DNA from 3 places in the Cupriavidus sp. H19C3 genome. Region 1 is predicted to be linked to each of the others. Evidence: predicted binding sites of a transcription regulator. Region 1 holds the regulator's gene; each other region holds the start of a gene.

Region 1 (7,587 bases):
GTCCACCACCACGTCGGTGTGGAGCGCGACGTTGACCGGGTGGTCGCCCACGACCTTCAGCGGGCCGTTCGGCATGCGCACTTGCGACTTCTCGACCTTGAAGCCCTGGGTGCCCAGTGCTTCGGCGATGTCGGCGTTGGTGACCGAACCGAACAGACGACCGTCAACACCCGACTTCTGGGTCAGCTGAACGGTCAGGCCGTTCAGCTTCTCGCCTTCGGCTTGCGCGGCGGCCAGCTTCTCGGCGGCAGCCTTTTCCAGCTCGGCGCGCTTGGTTTCGAACTCGGCGATGGCCGTCTGCGTTGCACGGCGGGCCTTCTTCGACGGGATCAGGAAGTTACGAGCGTAACCGTCCTTCACGCGAACGATGTCACCGAGGTTGCCCAGGTTGATGACTTTTTCCAGCAGAATGACTTGCATCGTGTATTTCTCCTTGCGGTCCTGGGGACGATCAGTTCTTGTGCAGGTCGGTGTACGGCAGCAGCGCGAGGAAACGCGCACGCTTGATGGCCGTATCGAGCTGACGCTGATAGTGTGCCTTGGTACCGGTCAGGCGAGCCGGCGTGATCTTGCCGTTGTCGCCGATGAAGTCCTTCAGCGTGTCCAGATCCTTGTAGTCGATCTGTTCCACACCTGCCACGGTGAAGCGGCAGAAGCGCTTGCGCTTGAACAGCGGGTTCTGTTGCTGGAAGCGCTTCTTGTTCTTGTTGTCACGTTTGACGAATGCCATGATTCAATCCTTTTCGAATGCTCTACATCCAGTGATGTGAAAGACCAGCGTCTTGCTGTTGCGGTGCTTGCGGGCAAGGAATCCTTCGCAGTCGAGCAGCGTACCCAGCGGCAGCCGCTCCAGCTTCTGGCCCACCGGGCCGATCCCCAATGCCGCGATCGCGAACTCCACCTGCCGGGGCGTCGCCGCCTCCAGTACCTCGCCGGCATGCTGCAGGATGCAGTTGACGACGGGCACACCGGCCGGCGTATAGCGCAGGGCATCGCGTTCGACGAGGGTGGCGGCTAGCCGGAGCTGGTTCACCGCATCGATCCCGTGATCTGCTTTGCCGTGCCGCCCCCGCCCATCGCACCCAGGGTGCTGACGCGAGACGCGCTATGCGCTGGCACCGCAGTCCGCGCTCAGGCGGCCTGGCCTTCCGTGGTCGTTTGCGCGGCCTTGCGGGCTTCTTCGCGCTGCACTTCCTTCATCATCGGCGAAGGAGCGGTTTCAGCCTTCTTGGTCTGAACGATCAGGTGACGCAGCACGGCGTCGTTGAACTTGAAGGCGTGCTCGAGTTCGGCCAGGGTGTCCTTGCCGCATTCGATGTTCAGGCAAACGTAGTGGGCCTTGGCCAGCTTCTGGATCATGTAGGCCATCTGACGGCGGCCCCAGTCTTCCACGCGATGCACCTGGCCATTCTGCGAGGTCACGAGCTGCTTGTAGCGCTCGATCATCGCCGGCACTTGTTCGCTCTGGTCCGGGTGGACGATAAAGACGATTTCGTAATGACGCATTGACGCTCCTTTTGGATGAAGCCACCCGGGCGTCACGTCCGGTGCGGCAAGGTTGGATAGCCCGCGAGTATAGCCCGCGCCCTGCGATCCCGCAAGCCGCGGCCCATACAGTCCCCATACGCCCCCATACCGGCGCGCTCCCGTCCGCCGCTCGGCGGGCTTCCGCCCGCCATGCCTCGCCACGCCTCAGTACTGGCGCAGCACGTCCTGCAGGCGCGCGGGCACGGTACCCAGCGCGGGATCGGCGGCGAGGGCCAGCATCAGCAGCACGCGCGCCTTGTACGGATTGAGGTCGAGCGCGGACGGAAACGCCCCCGGCAGCGCGCGCGGCGTCTCCGGAATCGCCACGTGGCCCGCGCCGGTACGCGAACTGCGTACCACGGCCACGCCGGCACGGGCGGCATCGGCCAGCGCCGCGCCCAGCACCTCGTGCACCGAGCCGTTGCCGGCGGCCGCCACCACGATGCCGCGCACGCCGGCGGCCACCAGCGCGTCCACCATGCCCCGGCCCGGCTGGGCGTAGCTGGCCACGATCTCGACCGGCGGCCAGTCGTGCGGCACCGGCAGCCGTCGACCGCCGGACAGGGGCTGCCGCAGCACGCGCACATGATCGTCCTGCACAAAGCCGAGCGGCCCGGTGAGCGGCGAGACGAACGCATCCACGGCCGAGGTATGTGCCTTGACGACATCGCGCGCCGCATGGATCTGCTGGTTCAGCACCACCAGTACGCCCTTGCCGCGCGCGGCCGCGTTGCCCGCCACACGCACGGCGTCGAGCAGGTTGAGCGGGCCGTCGGCAGACAGCGAGGTCGACGGCCGCATGGCCGCCGTCAGCACCACCGGCACCGCGCAGGGCTGCGTCAGGTGCAGGAACATCGCCGTCTCTTCGAGCGTATCGGTGCCGTGGGTAATGACGATGCCGTCCACATCGGGCTGGGCGGACCAGTGCGCGATACGTGCCGAGAGCACGCTCCACAGCGCGAACGTCAGGTCCTTGCTGTCGATCTGCGCTACCTGCTCGGCCTCGATCCGCGCCACCGCCGCGAGCGTGGGCACGCCTTGCAGCAACGCGCTCACCGGCACGGTGGCAGCCTGGTACTGGGCGCTGCTGCCCGGGTTGCCGGACGAGCCCGCGATGGTGCCGCCAGTGGCGAGCACGACGATACGAGGCAACTGCGAGAACGGAGCGGACATGGAGGCGGCATGCGGCAAAGCATGCGCAAGCGGTAGATATGGCCGCCGATTGTAGCGGCCCTGCCCCGTGCTCCGGCATTGCGGCTGGCCCCAATGGCGCGGCGCCCCGGCGAGTGCGCGTGCGCATCCGATACACCCGGGCATATCCGCCACACACGCCGCGCAATGGCAACGTCGGGGCGGCCCCGCCTAAGATTGTGCTTGCACTTCACACGATACTGTATAAAATCACAGCATACTGTTTAAACATACAGTGCTGGTCGTGCGTTGCGCCAGATAGCGCGAGTGGTAGCACGGTCCAGAAGACGAAGTAGAACGACCTAGAACAATCGCAGAATCACGGACTGACAGGCGACCCATGGCGACCCTCACACCGCGGCAGCAGCAGATTTTCGACCTCATCCGGAACACCATCCGGAGTACCGGCTTTCCGCCAACCCGCGCGGAAATCGCTGCGGAGTTCGGCTTCTCCTCACCCAACTCGGCGGAGGAGCATCTGCGGGCGCTGGCGCGCAAGGGGGTGATCGAGCTGACGCCCGGCGCTTCGCGCGGCATCCGCCTCAAGGTCACGCGCAGCGATTCCGAGCTACCGGACCAGTTCTCGCTGCCGATGGCAGGGGTGATGCAACTCACGTTACCGCTGGTCGGCCGCGTCGCTGCCGGTAGCCCGATCCTTGCCGCGGAACATATCGACCGGCAATACCACGTCGATGCCACGGTCTTCGACGATCGGCCCGACTACCTGTTACGGGTGCGCGGCCTGAGCATGCGCGACGCCGGCATCCTCGATGGCGACCTGCTCGCCGTCAAGCGCGCCAGCGAGGCGCCGAACGGCAAAATCGTGGTGGCGCGCCTTGGCGAGGATGTCACTGTCAAGCGACTGCAGCGTCGTGGCGGCAACATCGAACTGATCGCCGAGAATCCCGATTATCCGAACATCGTGGTGCAGCCCGGCCGCGAAGAGTTTTCCCTGGAAGGCATAGCAGTTGGACTGATTCGCTCGTCCGGCTTCTGACTTCCGGCATCTGACTTCCAAGGCGGCGCGGTTGCCAGGCTGGCAACGAGGGATGTGCCGTACATTGATCCGCCTTGCATTGCCCCAGCCGCTCCGTTCCTGCTGAACGACGGGCGCGGCCCCTTGCTGTCTCAAATCACGAGGTGTAGCCATGCCGCAAATCAATTCCATCGCCGCCCGCCGTCCCGTCAAGCCGGTGCCGTTCCGGCAAACCAAGGGCGTCCGCGTCTACCAGGGTGCGCAGCGCCGTACGATGGTCGGCAGCATGGCCGCAATCTGCCGCATGCTGGAACTCGACGAATTGCCCGCCAAGCTGGCCGCGTGAAGCAGACGCAAAAGGCTACGCAGCATCAAAGTGCAAGCAGGCCGTTTGTGCGACCCGTGCGTTGTAAAAAATGCAGTTGCAGGCTCACAACGCGTAGTTTGAGACCCCACTTAACTCGCACCTAAATATGATTTAATTCTGTCGGTGCGGCAAATTTGCTGCACTCGTTATCCGCGCCGATGCGCAGAACCGGAACTTGACGCTTCCCCGCCGAGTACCGGTTTTTTTTCGCCTATTTGCCGATGCCAGCACGGCGCGCATCGCTGGCATCCTTGGCAAGGCAATGCGCGCCACTGCCGTCGTGATCAATACATTCCCGTCATATTGCGATGCAGGCGATCGCGCATTTTCCGCATCAGGCGCAGCACCTTGCTCAAGCCAAGCGAGAAGCCGGGATCGTAATAGTGGATCAGCAACGAGCGCCGCTGCCCCGCCTCCACATGCAGATTGGCGTGCTTGAGCGCAAACCCGTTGAAAACGTAGACGTTGCCGGGCTGCACGCCCACGCGCGTACACCGGCCGCGGCGCAGATCGCGTAGCGTTAGCCGCTTGCGCAAGGCAAACGGCAGATTGCGCTGGATGCCATGTCGCAGCTTGCACAGCACGTTGCCGATCGTGGAAATGCGACGCCGTACGCGCGGATACACCACCAGGTCGCCGTTGAAGAACGCGTCCGGCGCAGCCAGTTGGAGCGGAATCAGCAACGTCAGCAGATGCGAGTCGAAGTGCCGGCAATGACCATCGGGATGATTGGCCACGCTGACGCATCGCAAGACATGATGGGGCCGGTCTTCCAGCGGCCCCCTGGCCATCAGGCGCGCAAAGGCACGCGTCGTTGCACAGGCACTCGATTCGAGCTGCGCGAAGGCGTCGACCTGCCGCAGGATATCCGCCACCTCCCGGGGCTGCACGCGCACGGGCTGCGGCGTGAATGACGAGTCAATGGCAGCATTGATCTCGGCTAGCACGCCGGGCGGAATCACCTTCTCGTAGGTCGTGAGCGCGGCAAACTCGTCATACCCCATGGGTGCGTTCACGATGGTTTCTCGCTTTTGTGTGACAGGCCAGGACGCCTGCATGACAAAAATGAAAGCTTGGGGAAAGCTTGGGAATGCTAGCTGATTTCAGCAGGCACTACGTAACGCTTGGTGCGGTGCCACACGTCCGCGCAGAACCATGCGACCCGAAGACGACCCAGGCGTCGGCGTCACGCCTCCAACCCATCCAGCACGCCAAGCACGATCGCACGGGCTCGCCTATACTGCTGTGTTTTTCGTGCCCGGCGCGCGGCCGATCAACCCGATCACCCGCACCACGCGCCCGTCCGGAATGCCCGCGCCACCCGCGCCCTGCCAATCCTTGTCGATGAAAGTCAATCCCCGCCGCATCTCGGTCGCTCCCATGATGGACTGGACCGATCGCCATTGCCGCATGTTTCACCGCTCGCTAAGCCAGCACACCTGGCTCTATACCGAGATGGTGACCACCGGCGCGCTGCTGCATGGCGACGTGGCGCGGCATCTCGATTTCGACGCGGCGGAACAGCCTGTGGCGCTGCAACTGGGCGGAAGCGAACCCGCTGACCTTGCCCAGGCCGCGAGGCTGGGCGAGCGCTGGGGCTATGCCGAGATCAACCTGAACTGCGGTTGCCCCTCCGAGCGGGTGCAGCGCGGTGCCTTTGGCGCTTGCCTGATGGCCGAGCCGCAACTGGTTGCCGATTGCGTCAAGGCGATGCGCGATGCGGTTTCAGTACCGGTCACGGTAAAGCACCGGATTGGGATCGACACGATTGAACATTACGATTTTGTGCGGGATTTTGTCGGGACCATTGCGGCGGCCGGATGTGAAACATTTATTGTGCATGCGCGCAATGCCATTTTGAAGGGATTGAGCCCGAAAGAAAATCGGGAAATTCCGCCGCTGCGTTATGAAGTTGCCTATCAGCTGAAGCGCGAATTTCCGCACCTCGAAATACTGATTAATGGTGGTATCGCATCGTACGAGGCGATTGCCACGCATCTTGAATATGTGGATGGCGTGATGATCGGCCGCGAGGCATATCATCAGCCCTACTTCCTGGCGGAAATGGACCAGCGCTTTTATGGGGCCGACACCCCGGTCCCCGGCCGCCATGATGTCGAACTGGCGATGCAGGACTATATCGGCCAGCTGGTCGCGACCGGCGGCTATATGGGCGCCGCCACCCGGCATATGCTGGGCCTCCATCGCGGGGTGCACGGCGGTCGCGGCTGGCGTCGTGTGCTGTCCGATGCGCGCCGCATGCACGCCGCGCGCTCGGTGGCGGACGTGGCTGCCCTGTTCGAGGAAGCGCGCTCGCATCTGCGGCCGGAATGGCTCGAAGCTGCCTGATCCCGGCCCGCGGCGGGGTGTGCTGCGCCGCACCGAGGAAACACTCTAATTTCGAACGATCGTACTGAAAACGTAGTGGGACCGGCACTTTGCGGCTGCCGCCGTCCGCAAACCCGCGCCGGCAAAGGGATTCCCCTAATTCGCCAGCACTGCCTCAAGTTCTTAAACTGAGCGGGCCCTCGAATACAGGGCTTTCTTCAACTGATTATTAGCCCGCCCCGTGCGGGCTTTTTTTTCATGAATGCCCGTCCCGGAGGGCTGGCATGCCCCGCTGCCGCGCTTACCTCCGTTTACCCGAATGGTCGAGCACGCACGCGCCAGCTACATTGGAGGGGCCTTCAGGGCAATTGAGATCGCTAAATTTAAGAGTCCGCTGCGGCGGGCTCTTTTTTTGCCCGCGCCGGGATACATCCGCAGGGCAGGTGCAGCGCGCGTCGGCTACGCGCGCTGTGGACGGCGGCCGGCTTCCCCAGAAAAAAGCAGGCGACACTTCGATGGAAGGCCGCCTGACGGGAATGTCGAGGGGGGTCAATGTCCCTCGGCAACAAGTATCTCGCAGCCCGCCATCTCGACAGAACCCTGCCTTGGTAGGGGCGACGGCGTTAGATTTTTCCGATTTTGGGCCACCCATTTTCCGAATGCCCCGTCGATATCGCACACCCGTCTCAAGCAGCAGTGTTAATTCCGCGGTACGGGCCAAAACCCGTGCTACGATCCGATTCAATGCTGCGGAGTCGGCATAAGGGGTGCGAGCGCCGCGCAAAAACGCGGGCTCGAGGCGGAGGATAAATCGCTGTAAGCCGGACGTATCCGATTACGGTCGAACGCGGTCCCGAACCCGGTCGCGACGGTAATCGAACCCAGGCTTGGAAGGTGTTTGGAAAATGGACGAGCAAGAGTCGTTCGGCGTGATCTTCGAAGACTATCGCCTGATCTGGGTGGCCGAACAGCTGCAGGACGGCAAATGGACAGCCCGCTACTGCTGGCACCACGGAACCTCCGACGCCGCCGGCAAGGCGCTGCAACAGGATGTCCTCAACGGCAAGTCGAAGCGCTTGCTGGGCCTGTTCCCGAGCGAGGAAGACACCATCGCCGCCATCAAGGAAGCGGTGCTGCTCGAAGCCAAATGGCAAGGCGGCCGTTGATCGCTGCCGCTACCGGTCTCGGCAACCCAGCA
Region 2 (7,587 bases), 670 kb from region 1:
GTGGTGGCCGATGGCAAGGCCTCGGTTACGCGTGAAGTCGATGGCGGCCTGGAAACGCTGTCGGTCAAGCTGCCGGCCGTGGTAACCACCGACCTGCGCCTGAACGAGCCGCGCTACGTGACGCTGCCCAACATCATGAAGGCCAAGAAGAAGCCGCTCGAGACCGTCAAGCCGGAAGACCTCGGCGTCGACGTCAAGCCGCGCCTGTCCACCGTGAAGGTGGTGGAGCCGGCCAAGCGCAGCGCGGGCGTGATGGTGCCGGACGTGGCCACGCTGGTGCAAAAGCTGAAGAACGAAGCCAAGGTTATCTGAGCGCGGGGAGAGAAAACATGACTGCACTCGTCATTGCTGAACACGACAACCAATCGATCAAGGCCGCCACGCTCAATACCGTGACGGCAGCTGCCCAGTGCGGCGGCGATGTCCACGTGCTGGTGGCCGGCGCCAACGCCAGGGCGGCCGCCGATGCCGCCGCGAAGATTGCCGGCGTGAGCAAGGTTCTGCTGGCCGACGCGCCGTATTTTGGCGACGGCCTCGCCGAGAACGTGGCCGACCAGGTACTGGCCATCGCCAGCGACTACTCGCACATCCTCGCGCCCGCCACCGCGTACGGCAAGAACATCCTGCCGCGCGTGGCCGCAAGGCTCGATGTCGCCCAACTGTCGGACATCACCAAGGTCGACGCGCCCGATACCTTCGAGCGTCCGATCTATGCCGGCAACGCGATCGCGACGGTGAAGTCCGCCGACAAGATCAAGGTCATCACCGTACGGGGCACGGCATTCGACGCCGCTGCCGCCGAGGGTGGTTCGGCCGGCGTGGACGCGCTGCAGGCCGTGGCCGACGCGGGCATCTCGCAATTCGTTTCGCGCGAAGTGACCAAGAGCGACCGTCCGGAACTGACCGCTGCCAAGATCATCGTGTCGGGTGGCCGCGGCGTGGGTTCGGGAGAGAACTACACCAAGGTGCTGACGCCGCTGGCGGACAAGCTCAACGCGGCGCTGGGCGCATCGCGCGCGGCCGTGGACGCGGGCTTCGTACCCAACGACTACCAGGTGGGCCAGACCGGCAAGATCGTGGCGCCGCAGCTGTATATCGCCGTGGGTATCTCGGGCGCGATCCAGCATCTGGCCGGTATGAAGGACTCCAAGGTGATCGTCGCGATCAACAAGGACGCCGAGGCGCCGATCTTCTCGGTGGCCGACTACGGCCTCGTGGGCGACCTCAACACCGTGGTGCCCGAGCTGGTGTCGGCATTGGGTTAAGTACCCGCCGACCATCGGTCGTGCGCCCCGCGCGGTCGGTACGCCCCGATCGCGCGCCAATAACAGCGTGCCAATAAAAATAGCCGTTCCGGGCGTGTCCCGCGAACGGCTTTTTTCTATCACAGGAGACATCGATGACCTACCGCGCACCGCTCAAGGACATGCTGTTCGTGATGAACGAACTCGCGGGGCTGGATGCCATCAGCCAGTTGCCGGGCTTCGAGGATGCCACGCCCGATACCGTGCAGGCCGTGCTGGAGGAAGCCGCGCGCTTCAACGAGGAAGTGGTGGCGCCGCTGAACCGCCTCGGCGATACCGACCCTAGCAGCTGGCGCGAGGGCGAGGTTCGCACCACGCCGGGCTTTCGCGACGCCTTTCGCCAGTTTGGCGAGGGCGGCTGGCAGGGCGTGCTGCATCCAGCCGACTTTGGCGGGCAGGGTTTGCCCAAGCTGGTGGCCACGCCGTGCAACGAGATGCTGAACAGCGCGAACCTGTCGTTCGCGCTGTGCCCGTTGCTGACCGATGGCGCCATCGAGGCGCTGCTGACCGCCGGTACCGAGGCGCAGAAGGCCGCCTACCTGCCCAGGCTGATCTCGGGCGAGTGGACCGGCACCATGAACCTGACCGAGCCCCAGGCCGGTTCCGATCTCGCGGCCGTGCGCACGCGCGCGGAGCCGCAGGGCGACGGTACCTTCAGGCTGTTCGGCACCAAGATCTTCATCACGTACGGCGAGCACGACATGGCGCAGAACATCGTGCACCTCGTGCTGGCGCGCACCCCCAATGCGCCGGAAGGCGTCAAGGGCATCTCGCTGTTCATCGTGCCGAAGTTCCTCGTCAATGCCGATGGCAGCCTCGGCGCGCGCAACGATGTGCATTGCGTGTCGATCGAGCACAAGCTGGGCATCAAGGCGAGCCCGACCGCCGTGCTGCAGTTCGGCGATCATGGCGGCGCCATCGGTACGCTGGTGGGTGAGGAGAATCGCGGCCTCGAGTACATGTTCATCATGATGAATGCGGCGCGCTTCTCGGTGGGCATGCAGGGCATCGCGGTGTCCGAGCGCGCGTACCAGCAGGCCGTGGCCTATGCGCGCGAACGTGTGCAGAGCCGTCCGGTGGACGGTTCTGCGCGGCAGGCGGTGACCATCATTCATCATCCGGACGTCAAGCGCATGCTGATGACGATGCGTGCGCTGACCGAAGGCGCGCGCGCGATGGCCTACGTGGCGGCGGCCGCGAGCGATGCCGCGCATCAGCATCCCGATGCCGGGGTGCGGGCGCAGAACCAGGCGTTCTACGAATTCATGGTGCCCGTGATCAAGGGCTGGAGCACCGAGATGTCGATCGATGTGACCAGCCTTGGCGTGCAGGTGCACGGCGGCATGGGCTTTATCGAGGAGACCGGTGCCGCGCAGCACTACCGCGACGCGCGCATCCTGCCGATCTACGAGGGCACCACCGCGATCCAGGCCAACGACCTGGTCGGACGCAAGACCTTGCGCGATGGCGGTGCGGTGGCGCGTGCGATCTGCGCGCGCATTGCGGAGACCGAAGCGCAACTGGGCGCGCATGCCGCCGTGCAGGCGCAACTGGCGCGCGGACGCCAGGCGCTGGAAGCGGTGGTGACGTTTGTGGTGGCGCAAGCCAAGGCCGATCCCAACGCGGTGTTTGCCGGCAGCGTGCCGTACCTGCGGCTATGCGGCATCGTGTTCTCGGGCTGGCAGATGGCGCGCGCGCTGCTTGCGGCGGAGCGCAAACGGGGCGACGATCCGTCGTTCCACGACGCCAAGATCGCGACGGCACAGTTCTACGCGCAACACATCCTGCCGCAGGCTGTGGCCTTGCGCGATGCCATCGTGGAAGGCGGCGCGCCGGTCAATGCGATGACGGAGGCGCAGTTCTGACACGTCGCCACGCGGTGCGGGCGTGATGGAAGACGGGGACAGGAGAAGCGTGAGAGCTGGTGCCCGCGGCGGGACGGCCGCTGCAGGCACCACCGTGTCCGGCTCAGGCCGGCAGCGGGCGCGGTACGCCCTGGCTGCGCGGCTGCTTGCGATAGCGATCGACCGACAGGTCGTCGGCGCGAATCGCCGGGCGCGTGCCCGACACCAGGTCGGCCAGCAACTGCCCCGAGCCGCATGCCATGGTCCAGCCCAGCGTGCCATGGCCCGTGTTGAGCCACAGTCCGCGCAGGCCCGCCGCGCCGACCACCGGGGTGCCATCCGGCGTCATCGGCCGCAGGCCGGTCCAGAAGCTCGCGCGGCTGACATCGCCGGCGCCCGGGAACAGGTCGGTCACCACATGCTCCAGCGTACGACGCTTGCCCGGATCGAGCGTGCGGTCGTAGCCAACGATCTGCGCCATCCCGCCCACGCGGATGCGGTCGTCGAAGCGCGTGATGGCCACCTTGTAGGTTTCGTCGAGCACGGTCGAAACCGGGCTGCGCGCGGCGTCCGTCATCGGCACGGTAATCGAGAAACCCTTGAGCGGATACACCGGCAGGTTCGACAGGCCCGGCAGCACATGGCGCACGAACGGCGTGGACCAGCTGCCCAGCGCCACCACCACGGCATCGGCATGCATCGGCTGGCCCTGTACGACAGCGCCGGTAATGGCGTCGCCTTCGGTGAGCAGACCATCGATGGAGCGGTTGTACAGAAAATTGACGCCGATCGACGCTGCCATGGCGGCCAGCCGCTGGGTAAACAACTGGCAGTCGCCGGTTTCGTCGTTCGGCAGGCGCAGACCGCCGGTCAGCTTGTGGCTGACCGCGGCCAGTGCCGGTTCGCTGGCGGCGAGTTCGTCGCGCGAAAGCAGTTGGTAGGGCACGCCGGCTTCCGCGAGCACGGCGATGTCCTTGGCCGCGCCATCGAACTGTTCGGCGGTGCGGAACAGCTGCAGGGTGCCCTGTTGGCGGCCTTCGTAAGAGATACCGGTTTCGGCGCGCAGCGCACGGATGCAGTCGCGGCTGTATTCGGCCAGCCGCACCATGCGCTCCTTGTTCACGGCGTAGCGCGCCTCGGTGCAGTTCAGCAGCATCTGCCACATCCACTGCAGCTGGAACAGCGTGCCGTCCGGCTTGATCGAGAGCGGGGCATGCTCCTGGAACATCCACTTGATGGCCTTGAGCGGCACGCCTGGCGCGGCCCACGGCGAAGCGTAGCCCGGCGAGATCTGGCCGGCGTTGGCAAAGCTGGTACCAAGCGCGGGCGCCGCCTCGCGGTCGACCACGGTCACCTCATGACCCGCACGGGCCAGATACCACGCACTGGTGACGCCGATCACGCCACTGCCCAGAACCAGAACTCGCATCGTCTTTCTCCCATCCTGCTACCCAACCAGACTGTCAGGAAATAACAGGAAACGTACCTATAATATTGAGTTCAAAGCAGTCATAGTTACTGAATTTCTTATAGAAAAAGGAAAAAATCATGAGAACGAGTCGCGAGCCGATCCGTAGTCTCGATCGGCTCGATCGCCGTATCCTGACGCTGCTTCAGGCGGATGGCCGGATCTCGATGAAGGACCTGGCGGAAGCGGTCGGGCTGACCATTACGCCGTGCATCGAGCGGGTCAAGCGACTCGAACGCGACGGCGTGATCATGGGCTACTACGCGCGGCTCAACCCGGCCCTGCTGGGCAGCGCGCTGCTGGTGTTCGTGGAGATCTCGCTCGGCAACAAGTCGGGCAACATGTTCGAGCAGTTCCGGCGCGAGGTGCTGCGCATTCCCGAAGTGCTGGAATGCCATCTGGTGTCCGGCGATTTCGACTACCTGATCAAGGCCCGCATCCGCGAGATCGGCGAGTACCGGCGGCTGCTCGGCGACATCCTGCTGCAGTTGCCCGGCGCGGCGCAGTCGAAGAGCTACGTGGTGATGGAAGAGATCAAGGAGACCCTGGCGATCGCGGTCGAAGAGCGCGACAAGTCACTATAAGAAGGGAAGCGTCACAGCCGCCTTGGATACTGTATAAACATACAGTATGATGCCGGCATGGACGGGCATGACGAACACGGATCTCGGGATGCGACGCCGGACGGAATGCCGGCGGCGCAGGCCAGGCCGATCCGGCTGATCAAGGGGCGTGGCGCAGTCAGCAACCTGCAGGGCCGCTTCGAGCGCGACCAGCGGGTGGAGTTCGACGATGGCTGGGGCGCCGCCGGCGCGACCGCGGATGGGAGTACCCCTGAGGCGGCCGGCATGGCCGGCGCAGACGAGCTGGCGGCGCGTGCGGAAGTTGACGTGGCGGACGGCGGGTTGGAGGACACGACGCCGCCGCGCCTCGTGACACACGTGTCGGTCGAACGCGCGCGCTCGATTCTCACGCATAATGCGTCGCCCGATATCCCGTTCGATACATCGCTCAATCCCTACCGCGGCTGCGAGCACGGCTGCATCTACTGTTTCGCGCGTCCGACCCATGCCTACCTGGACCTGTCCCCGGGCCTCGACTTCGAGTCCAGACTATTCGCCAAAGCCAATGCGGCGGAGCGGCTTCGCGAAACGCTGGCCCGACCGTCTTACCGATGCGAAACCATCGCGCTCGGCGTCAACACCGATGCGTACCAGCCGATCGAGCGCGAACATCGCATTACGCGCGGCGTGCTGGAGGTGCTGCACGAGTGCGACCATCCGGTTGCGCTGATCACCAAGTCGTCCCTGATCGAGCGCGATATCGATCTGCTCGCGCCGATGGCAAGCCGGAGGCTGGCGGTGGCGGCCGTCACCATTACCACGCTCGATGCCGGCATGGCGCGCACGCTGGAGCCGCGCGCGGCCACGCCGAGCCGGCGCCTGCGCACGATCCGCACGCTCGCCGAGGCCGGCATTCCGGTGGGGGTGAGCGTGGCGCCCGTCATTCCGTTTATCACCGAGCCGGATCTGGAGCGCATTCTGGAGGCCGCGCGCGAGGCCGGCGCAGTCTATGCCAACTACATCGTGCTGCGCCTGCCGTGGGAAGTGCGGCCGCTGTTCGAGGAATGGCTGCAGGCCCATTTTCCCGATCGCGCGGAACGCGTGATGAATCGCATCCGCGACATGCGCGGCGGCAAGGAATATGACGCGGACTTTGCGTCGCGCATGCGCGGCACGGGGATCTGGGCAGACCTGATGCGTCAGCGCTTCTACCGTGCCGCCGACCGGCTGGGATTTCGCTACGACCGTTATGGCCTGGATACGTCGCTGTTCAAGCCGCCGGCGGCGCCACGGCGCGCCCGGCCCACGGATGCGGCGCAGGGCTCGCTGTTCTGACGGCGCGCTTCAGGTGGGGGCGGTGCAGTGGCGTGGCGCGCAGCGGTGGGGCTTACTGGGAAAGCGCCTTGGCGGCTTCCACCTGCGACTCGAAGAAGGTCTGGAAGCTGATGGCAAGACCGGCCATCAGCAGACCGGTGCCGATCATCAGCGACAGGATGATCAGGATCACCACGGGCCAGCCGGAGCGGGTCGGCCTGCCGTCCGGGTTATAGCGCGCGTCCCACTTGTCATCGGGGCGCAGGCCGAACACGATCGCGGTCAGGAAGGCGCTGATTACCGAGGCGCCGCCGGCCACCGCAAAGGTCCAGTTCAGGATCGGATTGCCGGCCTCGGCCAGCAGCGAGGTGAAGCCGATGACGCCGGCCAGGGTCGCCACCAGATGCGTCCAGCCGAATTTGTCGGCAAATCCTTTGAGGTAGAAGCGGTGCGCGCCGAGGCTGCCGAGCAGGAAGGCGAGGGCCACGGTGACGAGCTTGGACTTGGCGCGCACCGACGGGATCGGTGCTTTGGCGCTGGAGGCAGGGCTGGCGACGGACATCACGGACCACGGAAGCGCCGCGGCATGCGGCATCGGCGCACATTGTACGCCGCGTGTTCCGCCATACGGGTAGCGAGGGTGGAAAACGAGGGGGGCGAGGGCGGAACGAGGGCGGAACGAGGGCAATCCGCGATGGCCGGGGTAACCCGGCGGCAACCCTGTGCCAACGATTGCCGCTCAAAGGCAGGCGCTCGAGGATTGCCGCCCAGGGACCGAGGTTTAAGGAAGGAGGCTTAAGGAAGGAGACTTGAGGACGGAGGCTTGAGTACGGAGACTTAAGCGCCAAGGCTCAGCATCTGATGCGTTTGCCGCTTGTGATGGCAAGGCTACCGCCCGCCGTCGCGGCCGCGTGCCTGCCAGCCCGGACCCACGCCTGTCGGTCGCAACTCGGTGGTGTTCTGGGCTTCGGTCTGGGTTTGGCGCTCGGGCTGGCGGCTGGTGCGATCGTCGGGGCGGCCCGCGTCGGCAGGCCGGCCGCTCAGGCGATCGTCGGCACGAGCCCGTGCTTCCATGCGTTCGATCTGCGCACGCA
Region 3 (7,587 bases), 1.9 Mb from region 1:
AAACCCAACAGCGAGCTGGCCGGGCGCGAGATCGACAACCACTGTCCGCTCGACCACGCGGCGCAGACACTGGTGCGCGGCGCCATGCACAAGCTGGCGTGGTCGGCGCGCGCCTACTTCCGCGTGCTGAAGGTGGCGCGCACCATCGCCGACCTCGACGGCGCCGAGACCCTGGGCCTGGCACACGTGGCCGAAGCGATCCAGTATCGGCGCGCGTTGCGGGGACCGGAGCGGTGATATGACCGTTGCTGATACAGGCTAGCGCCTGTTTTCCGTGTTACCGGCCACGGGCGGCTCCACCGGCGGCGGCGGCGGTTCCTCGATCGGCGGCAGGTCGGGCGGCACGCCGGGCGGCGGCGGCTCGGGCGTGGGCTCGCGGTGGGCGTGGAGGGAAATCTGGAGAGGAAAGACGTTGCGCATCGGGCGCTCCTGGCAACCTTGTCTTTCCTCATTGAAGCAAACCGGGGCAGCCTTCGCCACCCGTGCAACGGTCAGGCGTGGTGGCGGCGCACGAAAAACAGCGCGGTGCCGACCGCCATCAGGACGCCGCCGAAGAAGCGGTTCTGCCACCGCAGGGCCCGCGCGTTGCGGAACAGGCCCTGCATGCGCGAGGCCAGCAGCGCGTAGCCGTGCATGACGACGATATCCACTGCCGACATGGTCAGCGCCAGAATCGCGAGCTGCGGTGCCACGGCGTGCGAGGTATCGATGAATTGCGGCAGGACCGCCACCATGAACACGATGCCCTTGGGATTGGTCGCGTTGGTCAGCACCCCGGTGGCAAACCGGCGCCGGCCGCTCATTTGCGGCGCGCGCGCGATGCCGCCCACGACGTCACCGCTGCCGCCGCCGCTGCCGTCGGCGCTGGCGGCCGCCCCGCTCGCACCGCCCGTGGTCTCGACCTTCGCGCGCCATTGCTGGATGCCGAGGTAGATCAGGTAGAGCGCGCCCACGGTCTTGACCACGAGGAAGGCGGTCTCGGACGCCAGCAGCAGCGCGCCGAGGCCGCCGCCGGCGATCAGCAGCACCGTGATCAGGCCGACCTGCAGGCCCAGGATGGTGGTGGTGGCGCGGCGCACGCCGTAGGACAGGCCATGGCTCATCGACAGCACCGCACCCGACCCGGGCGAGACCGCGATGACCCAGCAGGCCGCGAAATAGGCAATCCAGACTTCCCAACGCACTTGCAGCTCCTCTATGAAGATTCGATTGACTCAATACGGGTGAAAGCCGGTCAGGAACTGCTCGACCTGCTCGGCCTGGCGCAGGTCGCGCGCGGCATCGCCGGCTTCCAGCACCACGGCCTGGTACACATGCCTGCCCGACGCCACCAGCCGCGCGGTCAGGCGGCGCGGCGACTGGTCCTGCGGCGAGATGCCGGCCACCTGGACCTCGACCGCGTCGAGCGCGACCGCCGGCTGGCCAGCCGACATGATCGTCACCGTGCGCGTGCGTACGGGCGCGTCCGGGTGGGTGCCGAGATTGGCCATCAGTCCGGACTGCATCGACGCCAGCGCCTCCTTGCGCAGTGCCGCGTCGTCCTCTGGCAGCGTGACCACGCCTACCGCGAACAGCGTGTCGTCGATGCGCGCGGCTTCCATGGTCATCGGCAGCTTGCGCCCGGCGATTGCCACCTCGCGCGCGGCGCTGGTCGGCTTGCCGGGATAGAGCGCCGCGTAGGCCCCTTCGCTGGACAGCGTGGTACGCCAGTCATAGCGCGGCGAACAGGCGGCAAGGAACGCCGGGAGGAGCGCGGCAAGCGCCAGCCTCGCCGCGGTGAGGGCGATCCTCGTGACGTGGGCGGTCCTGGCGGTGCGGCCGGTCCTGGCGGTCGGGGCCACGGGACGGAGGCGGTGCGTGGTTGGCATGCCGTCGATGTTTGGTGCGGAAGCGAGCAGCGCCGGATGGCGCAAGTCGCTATTATCCGGGAACGCCTGCGCCGCTGCTTGCGCAGATGAAATCGCCGCTTTCCATTCCGCCCGACGCCCATGCCTGTCTGCCGCCCCCCGAAGCTCCGGTTCATGCTCCGGTTCATGCTCCGGCCCACGCTCCAGCCCACGCACTGGTTCCGCGCGCTGGCCGCCGGCACTGCCGCCTGGCCAGCCGCGGGCGCCGTGCTTGCCGCCTCGCCGGCCGGCCATCTGCCGCCCATGACCGACCTGCCGGCCCAGACCGCTGCCGCCGCCAGGACGGGTGGGCCGCTCGTGGTCCTGGTCAGCCTGCCGGGCTGCAGCTACTGCGAGACCGTGCGCCGCAACTATCTCGCGCCGCAGGCAGCGGCCGGCGAGATGACCGTGCATGAGGTGGATATGACCGCCGACACCCCCTTGCGCGATGTCGACGGCAGCATGACCACCGCGCGCGCCTGGGCCCGCGCGCATAACGTCACCATGGCACCCACCGTGCTGTTCCTCGACCGCAGCGGCCGCAGCGTGGTCAAGCCGCTGCTTGGCATGCAGCCCGACTTCTACGGCGCCTACCTGGAACAGGCGCTGGACGCGGCGCGCGAGAAAATCGCCGCGGCGCGCTGAAGCAGCGGCATGCGTCTGCCGGAGCCCGTGGCACTCCGCATCTGGCAGCTCGTCGCGCGGACCGGCGTGCCGTTCCCACCGCGCTCCCACCGCGCTCCCATGACAGTTCCCACCCCATTTGCAGCGTATGCCCGTGTCATTGCGGCAAATTGCCGCATGCGGGCAGCGCACGGGCGGCGCGCCCCACGCCACAGCCGGCGGCAGTAGAATAAGCGCGTTACGGGCCGCCTCCATCGGCCCTTCCCCCTCTCGGAACTGCATCACCATGTCGACTTCCGCTCCCCCCTCGACCGGCGCCAGCGGCCGGCGTCTGCCGGTCATCCTCGCCGCCGTGGTCATCCTCGCCGTGCTCGGCTGGTTCGGCTACCGCGCCATGTCGCCGGCCAACGCGGCCCCGCCGGCCACGTTCACGCTGCTGTCCGGCGACAAGGTCAGCACGACCGACCTCAAGGGCAAGGTCTATATCCTCAATTTCTGGGCCACCAGCTGCACGACGTGCGTGAAGGAAATGCCGGAAATGGTCCGCACGTACCAGCAGTACAAGGACAAGGGCCTGGAGTTTGTGGCGGTGGCCATGGACTACGACCCGCCGATGTACGTGATGAACTACGCCAGGACGCGCGAACTGCCGTTCAAGGTGGCCATGGATTCCGACGGCACCGCGGCCAAGGCGTTCGGCAACGTCCAGCTGACCCCGACCACGTTCGTGATTGGCAAGGACGGCAAGATCCTCAAGCGTTATGTGGGCGAGCCGGAGTGGGATGCGCTCCACAAGCTGCTCGACGGTGCGCTGGCGGCCTGATCCCACCGGACCCTGACCACCGCCAGGAGCGGAAAAAACCTCGGAAAAGGTGCCCATGCGGCACCTTTTTTGTTGTGCGGCCGCACCTTGCTTGCGCGCGGACGCTGTATGCCTATACAGTGGGCGCCAGAATTTTCGCCGCCCTGCCCGTGTCCCTCGATCTCGCTCCCGGCACTGCCGCCGATCCGGCGGTCGCCAACCCTGTCACCGCCGATGTCACCACCGATGTCACCACCGGTGTCACCACCGATGTCACCACCGATGGCGCCGCGGATGTCGCACCCGGCACCGGTGCCAGCCGTGGCGTCGACGACGCGCCTGCCTATCTCGCCCGGCTCAACCCGGAACAGCGGGCCGCCGTCGAGCACGCCGGCGATGCGCCGCTGCTGATCATCGCCGGCGCGGGGTCTGGCAAGACCAATACGCTCGCCCATCGGGTCGCACACCTGGTGCTGGGCGGCGCCGATCCACGCCGCATCCTGCTGCTGACCTTCTCGCGCCGCGCGGCCGCGGAAATGGGCCGGCGCGTCGAACGCATCGTCGACCAGGCCCTGGGCACGCACAGCGGTGCCGGCCGCGCCGCGCTGCAATGGTCCGGCACCTTCCACGCAATTGGCGCGCGACTGCTGCGCGAGTATGCCGAGACGCTCGGCCTGTCGCCGTCGTTCACCATCAGCGACCGCGGCGACGCCGCCGACCTGATGCACGTGGTTCGGCACGACCTGGGGCTCTCGGAGCAGACCTCGCGCTTTCCGCGCAAGGAAACCTGCCTGGCGATCTATTCGCGCGTGGTCAACACGCAGTTGCCGCTGGAGGTGGTGCTGAAGACCCAGTTTCCGCGCTATGCGATGTGGGCGGACGCGCTCAAGGGCCTGTTTGCCGGTTATGTGGAAGCCAAGCAGAAACAGCAGGTACTCGACTACGACGACCTGCTGCTCTACTGGGCGCAATCGCTCCAGGAGCCCGCGCTGGCACAGGACATGGGCGCGCGCTTCGACCACGTGCTGGTGGACGAATACCAGGACACCAACGCGCTGCAGGCATCGATCCTGCTGGCCCTCAAGCCCGACGGCCGCGGCCTGACCGTGGTGGGTGACGACGCGCAGTCGATCTATGCATTCCGCGGCGCCACCGTGCGCAATATCCTCGATTTCCCCGCGCACTTCAGCCCGCGCGCGCACCACGTCACGCTCTCGCAGAACTATCGCTCGACGCAGCCGATCCTCGCCGCGGCCAATGCCGTGATCGGCCTCGCGGCCGAGCGCTTCACCAAGGACCTGTGGTCCGAGCGCGAGTCGGCCGAGAAGCCGGGCGTGGTGGTGGTCAACGATGAAGCCGACCAGGCGCGCTTTGTGGTGGAGCAGGTGCTCGCGCGCCGCGAAGCGGGGCTGGCGCTGATGGCGCAGGCCGTGCTGTTCCGCGCCGCCGACCACAGCGCCCAGGTGGAGATCGAGCTGGCCCGCCGCAATATTCCGTTCGTGAAGTTCGGCGGCCTGAAGTTTCTGGAATCGACGCACGTCAAGGACGTGATGGCGGTATTGCGCTGGCTGGAGAATCCGCGCGACCGCATGGCCGGCTTCCGCACGTTGCAGTTGCTGCCGGGCATCGGCCCGAAGACCGCCGCGCGCGTACTCGATGGACTGGAAGGCGCGATGGCGCCACTCGACGCGTTGCATGCGTTCGAGCCGCCGCCGGCCGCCGTGCCGGCATGGGCAGATCTGCTCGGGCTGGCCCAGGCGTTGATGGCGCCGGCCTCGCCCTGGCCGTCCGAGTTCGAGGCGGCCGTGGCCTGGTATCTGCCGCACCTGGACCGCATCCACGACGACGCGGCCGCGCGCCAGGCCGATCTGCAGCAGCTCGAGCGCATCGCCGCGACCTATGCCTCGCGCGAACGCTTCCTGACCGAACTCACGCTCGATCCGCCCAGCGCGTCGAGCGACGAGTCGGGCGTGCCGTTGCGCGACGAGGATTACCTGATCCTGTCGACCATCCATTCGGCCAAGGGGCAGGAATGGAAGGCCGTGTACGTGCTCAATGCGGTGGACGGCTGCATGCCGTCCGATCTGGCGACCGGGACTACCGAGGAAATCGAGGAAGAGCGCCGCCTGTTGTACGTGGCGATGACGCGCGCGAAGGATCATCTCGATATCGTGGTGCCGCAACGCTTCTATGTGCACCAGCAGGCCGGCTTTGGCGACCGGCACGTCTACGCGTCGCGCACGCGCTTTCTGCCGAATCGGGTGATGCCCAACTTCTACAGTCGCGCATGGCCGCCGCCGCCGATGCCCGGCGATGCACCGGCCAAGGCGCCGCTGCCGCAGATCGACCTCGCCAGCCGCATGCGCGGCATGTGGAAGTAGCCGCGCGCCGCGCTCGCGTTCAGGCCAGCTCGATCCCGGCGGCGCGCACGGCCTCGACCAGCGCCCCCTCGCGCAGCAGCGCCGCAAGCGTCTCGATATCGTCGGTCATATAGCGATCCATCGCCAGGAACGCCACGTGCTTGCGCACGAACGCGAACACGGCGCGGCCCGCCGGTGACAGCTGCTCCACGGCACCGGCCAGTTCGGCCGCCTGGCACCCTGCCATCAGTTCGAGCGCGAGGATGTACTGGTTGTTGTCGAGAATGCGCCGCGCATTGCGCGCCGCGATCAGTCCCATGCTGACCACATCCTGGTTGTCGCCGTTGGACGGCACGCTCTGGATGCTGGCGGGGCTGCAGATGGTGCGGTTCTCGGCGATCAGCGCCGTGGCCGGATACTGCGCGCCGGCAAACCCGCACGACAGGCCTTCGTTGGCGGCCGCCAGGAACGCGGGCAACTGGTTGTTCAGGTGTGGGCTCAGCAGGCGGTTCAGACGGCGTTCCGACAGCACGCCGAGCTGCGTGGCGGCGATGGCCAGGAAGTCCATGGCAAAGGCCACCTGCTGGCCATGGAAGTTGCCGCCGTGGAACAGCGCGCCATCGTCGAAGAACAGCGGATTGTCATTGGACGAGTTGAGTTCGCGCGCGACCACCGTGGTGCAGTGGTCGAGCGTATCGCGCACGGCCCCCAGCACCTGCGGAATGCAGCGCAACGTATAGGCCTTCTGGATAAACACGCCGGTACCGGTGTTCTTCTCCTCGCCGGCGCGCGTTTTCATCTCGGCCGACAGTTCGCCGTGCCCGGCCAGGCGCCCGGAGTCGGCGAGCAGCGCGCGCAGGTTGGCGGCGGAGCGGATCTGGCCCGGGTGCGGCTTGGCGATATCGTGGCCATGCGTCATGAACGCGTCCGCCGAGGCCGACAGTCCTTCCACCGCCAGCGCGGCGATGATCTCGGCCTGCGTGACCTGCGCGCGCAGGCGCTCCAGCAACAGGCACGACACGCCGGTCATGGCCGAGGTGCCGTTGATCAGCGCGAGCCCTTCCTTGTACGACAGCGTGATCGGCGCGATGCCATGCTCGCGCAAGACGTCGGCGGTGGGCGCCGTGCCGCCGTCGGCGGTCAGGACCTTGCCCTCGCCGATCAGCGTGATGGCCACATGCGACAGCGGTGCCAGATCGCCGCTGGCGCCAAGCGAACCGATCTGCGGCACGGCGGGCGTGATGCCGGCCTCCAGATAACGCAGCAACTGCTCGATCACGAGCGGCCGCACCGCCGAATATCCGCGCGAGAGCGCATTGGCGCGCGCCACCATCATCGCGCGCACTTCGTCGCGCGAGAACAGCGGGCCCACGCCGGCACAGTGGCTGCGCAGCAGGTTTTCCTGCAGCGCGCGGCCGTGCTCGATATCGACCCAGTTGTGCACGAGTTCGCCAAAGCCGGTGGAGACCCCGTAGATCGGCACATTGGCCGCCACCACCTGCTCGAAGCGGGCGCGGGCTTCGCCGACCTTGTCGAGCACGGCGCCAGGCACCTGCGCGCTGCGTTGGCCGAGCGCCACGGCGGCGACGGCGGCGGGGGTCAGGTGATGGCCGTCGATCTCGGCGACGGTGGCGGTGGCGGTGGGGGTGACGGCGGACATGGCTGGCGTGGGCTCTGGCGTAGGGTCTGGCGCAGGGCCAGGCCGCGGGAAAAAGGGGGCCAGTGTAGCAAGGTTGGTGCGCAGCCAATCGGCGGAGGTCACGCGAAAACGCCCCTCTCCCGTTGCAGATGTACAGCAGGAGCGGGGACGGGACAGGAAAAAGCTGCCCTACAGCCCGTACCGCTTGATCTTGTCGTACAGCGTGGCCTTGCCCACCTGGAGCAGGTCGGCCGCCTGGCTGACCGCGCCGCCGGT

What was found. Region 1 encodes LexA, which represses DNA repair genes until DNA is damaged. Its sites were predicted from a motif close to ACTGTATNNNNATACAGT; they were not measured.
Region 2: the regulator LexA is predicted to act here: its motif matches at 5,229-5,246, upstream of DFLDMN_RS18850 (PA0069 family radical SAM protein).
Region 3: the regulator LexA is predicted to act here: its motif matches at 3,437-3,454, upstream of DFLDMN_RS11160 (ATP-dependent helicase).

What each region holds. Positions count from the first base shown of each region.
Region 1 is NZ_CP184985.1:511,951-519,537, reverse strand. Features, by position in the region: gene rplI (50S ribosomal protein L9) at 1-420, opposite strand, end outside; gene rpsR (30S ribosomal protein S18) at 452-730, opposite strand; gene priB (primosomal replication protein N) at 734-1,033, opposite strand; gene rpsF (30S ribosomal protein S6) at 1,132-1,506, opposite strand; gene DFLDMN_RS02380 (asparaginase) at 1,693-2,700, opposite strand; gene lexA (transcriptional repressor LexA) at 3,059-3,715, shown strand; gene DFLDMN_RS02370 (hypothetical protein) at 3,867-4,040, shown strand; gene DFLDMN_RS02365 (hypothetical protein) at 4,346-5,077, opposite strand; gene dusA (tRNA dihydrouridine(20/20a) synthase DusA) at 5,406-6,410, shown strand; gene DFLDMN_RS02355 (hypothetical protein) at 7,295-7,555, shown strand.
Region 2 is NZ_CP184985.1:4,081,363-4,088,949, forward strand. Features, by position in the region: gene DFLDMN_RS18825 (electron transfer flavoprotein subunit beta/FixA family protein) at 1-312, shown strand, start outside; gene DFLDMN_RS18830 (electron transfer flavoprotein subunit alpha/FixB family protein) at 330-1,265, shown strand; gene DFLDMN_RS18835 (acyl-CoA dehydrogenase) at 1,400-3,169, shown strand; gene DFLDMN_RS18840 (D-amino acid dehydrogenase) at 3,273-4,577, opposite strand; gene DFLDMN_RS18845 (Lrp/AsnC ligand binding domain-containing protein) at 4,697-5,200, shown strand; gene DFLDMN_RS18850 (PA0069 family radical SAM protein) at 5,306-6,514, shown strand; gene DFLDMN_RS18855 (NINE protein) at 6,567-7,055, opposite strand; gene DFLDMN_RS18860 (hypothetical protein) at 7,382-7,587, opposite strand, start outside.
Region 3 is NZ_CP184985.1:2,398,221-2,405,807, forward strand. Features, by position in the region: gene DFLDMN_RS11130 (YifB family Mg chelatase-like AAA ATPase) at 1-237, shown strand, start outside; gene DFLDMN_RS11135 (hypothetical protein) at 259-420, opposite strand; gene DFLDMN_RS11140 (LysE family transporter) at 492-1,184, opposite strand; gene DFLDMN_RS11145 (hypothetical protein) at 1,215-1,868, opposite strand; gene DFLDMN_RS11150 (thioredoxin fold domain-containing protein) at 2,022-2,531, shown strand; gene DFLDMN_RS11155 (TlpA disulfide reductase family protein) at 2,797-3,333, shown strand; gene DFLDMN_RS11160 (ATP-dependent helicase) at 3,483-5,693, shown strand; gene cmdF (tyrosine 2,3-aminomutase) at 5,713-7,332, opposite strand; gene DFLDMN_RS11170 (sigma-54-dependent transcriptional regulator) at 7,501-7,587, opposite strand, start outside.